DNA from 2 places in the Mesorhizobium sp. M8A.F.Ca.ET.181.01.1.1 genome. Region 1 is predicted to be linked to the other one. Evidence: riboswitches for the same ligand, from Rfam matches in the RefSeq annotation. Region 1 holds a riboswitch; the other holds the start of a gene.
The links. Region 1 has a riboswitch for cobalamin ahead of EN824_RS23025 (aromatic ring-hydroxylating dioxygenase subunit alpha). Riboswitches for the same ligand answer to the same signal wherever they lie in the genome.

Region 2: linked by a shared signal. The riboswitch ahead of EN824_RS04180 (DUF1636 family protein) and the one ahead of EN824_RS23025 (aromatic ring-hydroxylating dioxygenase subunit alpha) in region 1 are both predicted to bind cobalamin.

What each region holds. Positions count from the first base shown of each region.
Region 1 is NZ_SRTV01000006.1:393,006-397,189, reverse strand. Features, by position in the region: gene ugpC (sn-glycerol-3-phosphate ABC transporter ATP-binding protein UgpC) at 1-327, shown strand, start outside; gene EN824_RS23040 (DUF680 domain-containing protein) at 407-655, opposite strand; gene EN824_RS23035 (DUF680 domain-containing protein) at 720-926, opposite strand; gene EN824_RS23030 (DUF680 domain-containing protein) at 1,000-1,200, opposite strand; cobalamin riboswitch at 1,695-1,897, shown strand; gene EN824_RS23025 (aromatic ring-hydroxylating dioxygenase subunit alpha) at 2,012-3,259, shown strand; gene EN824_RS23020 (hybrid-cluster NAD(P)-dependent oxidoreductase) at 3,337-4,184, shown strand, end outside.
Region 2 is NZ_SRTV01000001.1:842,316-846,499, reverse strand. Features, by position in the region: gene EN824_RS04195 (NADH-quinone oxidoreductase subunit B) at 1-347, opposite strand, end outside; gene EN824_RS04190 (NADH-quinone oxidoreductase subunit A) at 338-703, opposite strand; gene EN824_RS04185 (winged helix-turn-helix domain-containing protein) at 1,037-2,236, shown strand; cobalamin riboswitch at 2,266-2,472, shown strand; gene EN824_RS04180 (DUF1636 family protein) at 2,510-2,944, shown strand; gene cobW (cobalamin biosynthesis protein CobW) at 2,941-3,993, shown strand; gene EN824_RS04170 (cobaltochelatase subunit CobN) at 4,012-4,184, shown strand, end outside.

The DNA.
Region 1 (4,184 bases):
AAGGCGACGGTGCCGATCGCGACGCCTGCTTCGGCAAAGGGAGCGGCGGTCAGCTTCGGCGTGCGGCCGGAAGATCTCGCGATCGCCAGTGGTGCGGACTATCTGTTCGAGGGGACGGTCGATTATGTCGAGCAACTCGGCGAGGTTCAGTTGGTCTATATCGACATCGGCCGGGCCGACCTGCCGCTGGTGACCAAGCTGCCGGGCAATGTCGAGATCAAGCGCGGCTCGACGCTGCAGTTGACCGCCAATGCCGGCGACCTTCATATCTTCGATGCGGATGGACGGTCGTTCGCGCTGCACGAAGCGGAAGCAAAAGCCGCCTGAGGCCAGCCATGTCTCGACAACAAAAAAAGAGAGCAGCGGGCTGGCCCGCCGCTCTCTTTTTATACATCACGACGGCTGGTTAGTTGTTGCCGAAGAGATTGCGGTCTGCGCCGTGAGGGGCGGACTTCTGCACGTCGCCGGACGAGTTGAGCAGCTTGTAGATGGGTGAGTCGCTGTTGCGGACCGAACCCGTATGCGACGTATCGACATTGACGGTCGACGATGCAGTGGGCTGATTGGCGCCATTGGAGCCATAGTTGTCACTGCCGGCGAAAGCGCTGCCGGAGAGGGCCAGAACGGCGGCGGCAGCAATGAGGATCTTGTTCATTTCCAATACTCCTAACGTCTTGAATTCCACGAGTGGCGAGCGAGCCCGCCACTCGCAACAGGCGTCAACGGCCGAAGAGGTTGCGATCGCTACCCGGCCGGGCAGGCGCCTCGGTGGCCGGAGCCGACTTGCCGATCGATGCGGTGTTCGCGTTGTCGGTCGACGTGACAGCCGCCTGGTTGGCACCGCTCGAACCGTAGTTGTCGCTGCCGGCAAAGGCGCTGCCGGAGAGGGCCAGGACGGCGGCGGCGGCAATGAGGATCTTGTTCATTTTAGGTACTCCTGAATTTGTGGCATCCACCCCGCGCGGCAGGGTCGCCCCGCCGCAAGCCGGGGATCGGCTGTTAGTTGTTGCCGAAGAGATTGTGGTCGGCGCCCTGGGCAGGCGTCTGAGCAGCCGGCTCCGACTTGCTGGTCGAAGCGGTGTACGAGCTGTCGACAGTGGCAGCGGGGGTGGCGGCGTTCGAACCGTAATGGTCGCTACCAGCGAAGGCGCTGCCGGAAATGGCCAGAAGGGCGGCGGCAGTGAGAACAATCTTTTTCATTTTGGGTACTCCAGTATTTTTCCGTCCGTCTAGCGGCGTGTCTTGGGATTAAAATCGCGTCGTTCGGACCGCCCCGATGTGGGAGAGCACCTCTGCTGTTTCCAATCACGAAGTTGTTCAGCGTGGACCATGACTCTACCACTTGAAATTGTGCCAGTGATTTCCACATCTGTTATTTTCTGTCGTTATATCAATCAGTTAGCTAAAAATGGCACCCCGATCACCAACTGTATCGGAGGCTCGGCGTTCACACCGTCCTGCACGCACCGTCAACAGAAACGAACCGTTCGGTTCGATTTTAGAATCTGCTAATAGTCACTTTTCGAAACTGTTAACCTTTTCGCCCCCGGCAAAGGGGTCGAAAAAACGGTGCCGGCGCGCCTGGCGACAGAAGGCGATTTGATGATGCGACCCCTGTCACGACGTTCCAGCATGCGTGTCGCGCCGCATGGATGCGATGTCGCTTTCATGCCGATGTCGCAAACCCTGCCGTGATTAGATCAGGCATCTCAGGTGCCGCTGCGTGACGACGGAGCGGAGAATTGGGAAGCCGGTCAGATTCCGGCGCTGCCCCCGCAACGGTGGTGGAGTTCAAGTCGCAACGGGAGACCACTGGGCGTAAGCCTGGGAAGGTGTCGCGATGGTCCGTAAGGACGACTCCAGAGCCCGGAAACCAGCCCGAGATGGCTAGAACTCGACTGATCGCGGTGGGCGGTCAAGAGGCGGATGGTGTTTGTCCGGCTTTGCGCCGATCTGCGTCCAGTCCTTCCTCAATCACCACCAGTTCAGTCCTTGAAAATGAGGACAGGACATGGACGCGCGCAACGACATGCTGAGGCTCTTGAACAGCCGCAGACAAGGCTTTTCGCTGGAACAGCCTTTTTACACCGACCCGGACTACTTCAAGCTCGACATGGAGCTGATCTGGTATCGCGACTGGCTGTTCATCGGCCATGATTGCGAATTGCCCAAGCCGGGCAGCTTCATCACCGTGCAGATCGGCGACTATCCTATCGTGCTGGTGCGCGATCAGCAGGGCAAGATCAACGCCTTCCACAATTCCTGCCGCCATCGCGGCAGCCGCGTCTGCAACAGCGACAAGGGCATGGCCGCCAAACTGGTCTGTCCCTATCACCAGTGGACCTATGAGCTGGACGGGCGCCTGCTGTTCGCCCGCCAGATGGCCGAGGGGTTCGACAAGAGCCAGTTCGGGCTGAAGCCGGTCGCCTGCGAAAGCGTCGCCGGCTATGTCTTCATCTGCCTGGCCAAGGAGCCGGCCGACTTCGCGCCGATGCGGGCGATGATCGAGCCCTATCTCAAGCCGCACCGGCTGAGCGAGGCCAAGATCGCCTTCGAGAGCACGATCATCGAGAAGGGCAATTGGAAGCTGGTCTGGGAAAACAACCGCGAATGCTATCATTGCGCGGGCAATCATCCCGAACTGTGCAAGACCTTCCCGGAAGCACCGACCGTGACCGGCGTGCAAGGCGCCGACAGCGATCCGGAGATGCTGGCGCACTGGGCGAAGTGCGAAGCTGTTGGCCTGCCCAGCAAATTCCGCATCGACCCGGCCGGGCAATACCGCGCCACCCGCGCGCCGCTGCTGCGCGACGCCCAGAGCTACACGATGACCGGCAAGCGGGCGGTGAGGAAGGACCTGTCCGACAGCGTTTCGGCCGACCGCATCGGCACGCTGATGCACTATCACTACCCGACGACCTGGAACCACATCCTCGTTGATCATGCCGTCACCTTCCGCGTGCTGCCGGTCAGCGCCACCGAAACGGCAGTGACGACGAAGTGGTTGGTGCACAAGGACGCGGTCGAGGGTGTCGACTACGATCTCGCCGAACTCACCCATGTCTGGACCGAGACCAACGACCAGGACCGCCGGATCGTCGAGGAGAACGCTTTCGGTATCCTGTCGCCGGCCTATGAACCCGGCCCGTATTCGGAGCTGCATGAAGGCGGCGTCATCCAGTTCGTCGACTGGTATGCCCGCTTCATCGGTCCGCGCCTGGCCGAAGGCGGGCGGCCGGCGCTGCGCAGCGTCGCCTAGCGCATGTCACCCAAAAGTGTGCAGCGGTTTTGGGATCACGACATCCGCAAAATGAAAGGTATGCAGGGATGAATGCGATGACCGACCTTGGCCTCTATCGCCATCTCGACCAGATGGCGCCCTGGAACGACAGGCTGCAGGTGCTGGAAGTGACCGGTGTCAGCGACGAGGCGCCCGACGTCAAGACCTTCACCTTCCGGTCCGACAACCAGACCTGGTTCCGCTACAAGCCGGGCCAGTTCGTGACGCTGGAACTGCCGACGCCGGATGGGCCGCTGATGCGCACCTACACGCTGTCGTCGTCGCCGTCGCGGCCGTTCTCGATCGCGGTGACGGTGAAGGCGCAGGCGGGCAGCATCGGCACACGCTGGATGTTCGATCACCTGGCGCCCGGCTCGCACGTCAAGGCCTATGGACCGGGCGGCGACTTTTCACTGCACAGCCATCCGGCGGCGAAATATCTGTTCGTCTCGGCCGGCTCCGGCGTGACGCCGATGATGTCGATGCTGCGCTGGCTGAACGACTGTGCGCCATGGACCGATGTCGGTTTCGTCAACTGCGCGCGGCGCCCGGAAGAAATCATCTTCCGCAAGGAACTCGAACTGCTCGGGGGCCACATGCCTGGCCTGTCGCTCGGCTTCATGATCGAGGAGCGGTCGAGCCGCGAGGGCTGGTACGGCCATATGGGCCGCATCGACGCCATCCGGCTGCCGCTCCTGGCACCCGATTTCCGCGAACGCGAAATCTTCTGCTGTGGGCCCGATCCCTTCATGCGCGCCGTGCGCGGCATGCTCGAAGCCGCCGGCTTCGACATGGCAAAGTACCATCAGGAAAGCTTTGCCGCGCCGACCGTGGACGAAGTCCCGGCACCGTTTGCCGCGCCGGCTGAAGCCGGCGCGGCAATTTCCGTCGAAGCCGCGACGCC
Region 2 (4,184 bases), on a different contig from region 1:
GGCGCCATCTTGTTGGTCAGCGTGCCGGCGACGATCATGATGTCGGACTGGCGCGGAGACGCGCGCGGCGCGACACCGAAGCGCTCCGAATCGTAACGCGGCATCGAGGTGTGGATCATCTCGACCGCGCAGCACGCCAAACCGAAGGTCATGAACATCAGCGAGCCGCTGCGCGCCCAGGTGATCAGCGCCTCGGTCGAGGTGACCAGAAAACCCTTGTCTGCAAGCTCATTGTTGATTTCGAGGAAGAAGGGATCGTCCTCCCCCACCGGCCTGCCGGTGTTGGGATCGATGATGCCCTTGGGCTTTGGCGCGACGAGGGTGCCTGAACTGTCGTTCAATCCCATTCCAGCGCTCCTTTTTTCCATTCATAGGCAAAGCCGATGGTCAGCACCGTCAAAAACACCATCATCGACCAGAAGCCGAGCATGCCGATCTTCGAGAAGGACACTGCCCAGGGAAACAGGAAGGCCACTTCGAGGTCGAAGATGATGAACAGGATCGACACCAGGTAGAAACGAATGTCGAACTTCATGCGGGCATCGTCGAACGAGTTGAAACCGCACTCGTAGGCGGACAGCTTTTCGGGATCGGGGTTGCGGTAGGCCACCAGGAACGGTGCGACCAGCAGCGCCAGGCCGACCACCAGCGCCACGCCGATGAACAGGACGATGGGCAGGTACGAACTGAGGAGTGCGTTCATGCAGCGGCTTTCCGTTGGCGCCAATCCACGTTGATTACAGCACCGGACCTTAATGCGGAAGCGTGACAGTTTAACCGCTGAACCGTTTTAAGGAGCCTATGCTGCAACGCGGCGAGGGTTAGCGCAGCACTTCCAGCGAAGCAAGTCAAACCTTGTTCAAAACAACGAGCTGGACGGCATTCCGGGAGAAACTGGTCTCATAGGCTCCTGTTTGATTTCCTTCTCTTTTTACTCCACTTTTCTCTCCTGACAGGGTTGCCGCCAAAACCCTGCTAGCATGGGCTGGAATCACCCATCACATCTTTGTCAAAGCACCCTCAGAGTGACGCCTGCATGAAGGAAAAGATCTCGCTAGCCGCCGCCCGGCGCATCGCGCTCGCCGCTCAGGGATTTCTCGATCCCCGCCCCGCCGGCATGCCCGACCGCCGCCATTTCGCCCGCGTTCTGTCCCGCACCGGCCTGCTGCAGATCGATTCCGTCAGTGCGGTGGTGCGTGCCCACTATATGCCGCTCTATTCGCGTCTGGGTCCCTATCCCGTCGCCTTGCTCGACAACGCCGCCGTGACGCGCAAGCGCACGGTGTTCGAATATTGGGCACACGAGGCCTCATTCCTGCCGGTCGAGACGTACCCGCTGATGCGCTGGCGCATGCAGCGCGCCGAGCAAGGCGATGAAATGTATCTGGGGCTGGCCAAATGGGGCCGTGAGCACGCTGCCTATATAGAAGAGATCTACCGCCAGGTCGTCGATCGTGGCCCGATCGCCGCTTCGGCGCTGGAAGGCCAGAAAGGCTCCGGCGGCTGGTGGGGTTGGAGCCACGCCAAGCACGCCTTCGAATGGCTGTTCTGGGCCGGCCGCATCACCACGGCGCACCGGCGCGGTTTCGAGCGCTTCTATGACCTGCCGGAGCGGGTGCTGCCGCAAGCGATCCTCGACCTGCCGGTACCGGCGGCCGAGGATGCACATCGCGAATTGCTGCGCATTTCCGCCCGCGCCCACGGCATCGCCACATCAGGCGACCTGCGCGACTATTTCCGGCTCTCCCCCGCCGACATGAAAGGCCGGCTCGAGGAACTGGTCGAACTCGGCGAGTTGTTGCCGGTCCGTGTCGAGGGGTGGGACAAGCCAGCTTACCTTCACAGGGATGCGCGTTTGCCACGCAAGATCGAGGCCCGCGCCCTGCTGGCGCCGTTCGATCCCGTCGTCTTCGAGCGCTCGCGCTCGGAGCGGCTGTTCGATTTTCACTATCGCATCGAAATCTACACCCCGGCCGAGAAGCGCCAATACGGCTACTATGTCCTGCCCTTCCTGCTTGGCGACAGGATCGTGGCGCGCGTCGACCTCAAAGCCGACCGGCCGGCCAGTGTCCTGCGCGTCCATGCCGCCTATGCCGAGCCCGGCGCGCCGCCTGAAACCGCCGCTGAACTTTTCGAGGAATTGAAGCAGATGCAGGGCTGGCTTGGGCTTGAACGCATCGAAGTGACGCCTGCCGGCGACCTCGGCCCGGCGCTGTCCGACATCGCGGTGTCGTAAGCTCGCGTTGACACCGCTGCCCGCAAGAGCCTAAATCCGATCCAGACGGTCTCCTCTCGGCAAAGGGAGGAGCCAAGAGGGAATGCGGTGCGGGCCGAAAAGCCCAAATCCGCGGCTGTCCCCGCAACTGTAAGCGAAGAGCCAAGGCCGAAAGCCACTGGGATTGTCCCGGGAAGGCGGCTACCCAAGGCGATGACCCGCGAGCCAGGAGACCTGCCGTCTGGAATGCAAGAATCCGATCGCCCGGCGGGTTTTCCGGGCAAGGAGCCTGATTTGGATCGCGACAGCAGTTTCTCGGCTGAAACAACGGACATTTCGTCCGGCGAGGATGATTCCCTGGCCGGCATCACTGTCATCGTCTGCGCCTCCTGTCGCGACGAGACCGGTTCCGACGCCCATCCCCGGGCCGGCGAACTTTTGGCTGAAGATACGCGCCAAGCCGCCTCGAGCGAGAAAATCCGCATCCGTACGGTCGAATGCCTCGGCAATTGCAAGCGCCGGCTCAGCGCCGCGATCCTGCGCGACGGCTGCTGGAGCTATGTGTTCGGCGACCTGACCGCGACCAGCGGCGCCGATCTCGTCGCCGGCGCGAAACTCTTCGCCACCTCGACCGACGGCCTCATTCCCTGGCGCGGCCGCCCCGATAGCCTCAAGCGCGGCCTCGTTGCCCGCATCCCTCCTCTCGACATGCTGAAGGACTTGACATGACCGCTCCAAATTCGGCCGGCAATCTCTCCCGCGTTCCCTGCACCGTCGTTACCGGCTTCCTCGGGGCCGGCAAGACGACGCTGGTCCGCCATCTCCTGGAAAACGCCGGCGGCAAGCGGATTGCCATCATCGTCAACGAATTCGGCGATATCGGCATCGACGGCGAAATCCTCAAGGGCTGCGGCATCGACACCTGCCCGGAGGAAAACATCGTCGAACTGGCCAATGGCTGCATCTGCTGCACCGTCGCCGACGATTTCGTGCCGGCGCTCGACCAGATCCTGTCGCTGACGCCGAAGGTCGACCATATCCTGATCGAAACCTCCGGTCTCGCTCTCCCCAAGCCTCTGGTCCAGGCGTTCCAGTGGCCGACGGTGAAAAGCCGCGTGACCGTCGACGGCGTCATCGCCGTGGTCGATGGCCCGGCGTTGGCTGAAGGCCGCGTCGCCAATGACATGGACGCCCTGCAGGCGCAGCGCGCCGGGGATGAGAGCCTCGACCATGACGACCCGGTCGAGGAAGTGTTCGAGGACCAGATCGCCTGCGCCGACCTGATCATCCTGTCGAAGAGCGACCTGATGGACGCCGACGGCTCGGCCCGCGCCAACGCCATCGTCAATGAACACTCCGCCCGCGCCGTGAAGATCGTGCCGACGTCGCATGGCAAGGTCGATCCCTCGGTGCTGCTCGGGCTTGGTCTTGCCGTCGAGGATGACATCGAGAACCGCAAGTCCCATCATGACGGCGCATTCGACCACGAGCATGACGACTTCGACACGTTCATCGTCGACATTCCTTCGATCGCCAATCCGGACGAGTTGGCAAAGCGCGTCGCCGCGGCCGCCGAACAGGAAAACGTGCTGCGTGTGAAAGGCTTCGTCGAGGTCGGCGGCAAGCCGATGCGGCTCCTGCTGCAGGCCGTCGGCCCGCGCGTCAATCATTACTATGACCGCGCCTGGGCCGCCGAGGATGACCGCCGCTCGCGCCTGGTCGTCATCGGCCTCAAGGGGCTGAACCGTCCGGCGATCGAACGCATACTCGCCGGCTGATTTCAGACACGGGCCGCGATGCACATCCTCACCACGACCTCCGCCTCGCTCGACGACCTCGCCGAGCCTGTCGACCTCAGGCAAACGCCGGGGGATATCGTGGCCTTGTCGTTCACCGACAGCGATCTCGCCGGACTGGCGGCGGCATGGAAGGCGGACGCCGATCGCTTGCCCTCCATGCGGCTGGCCGC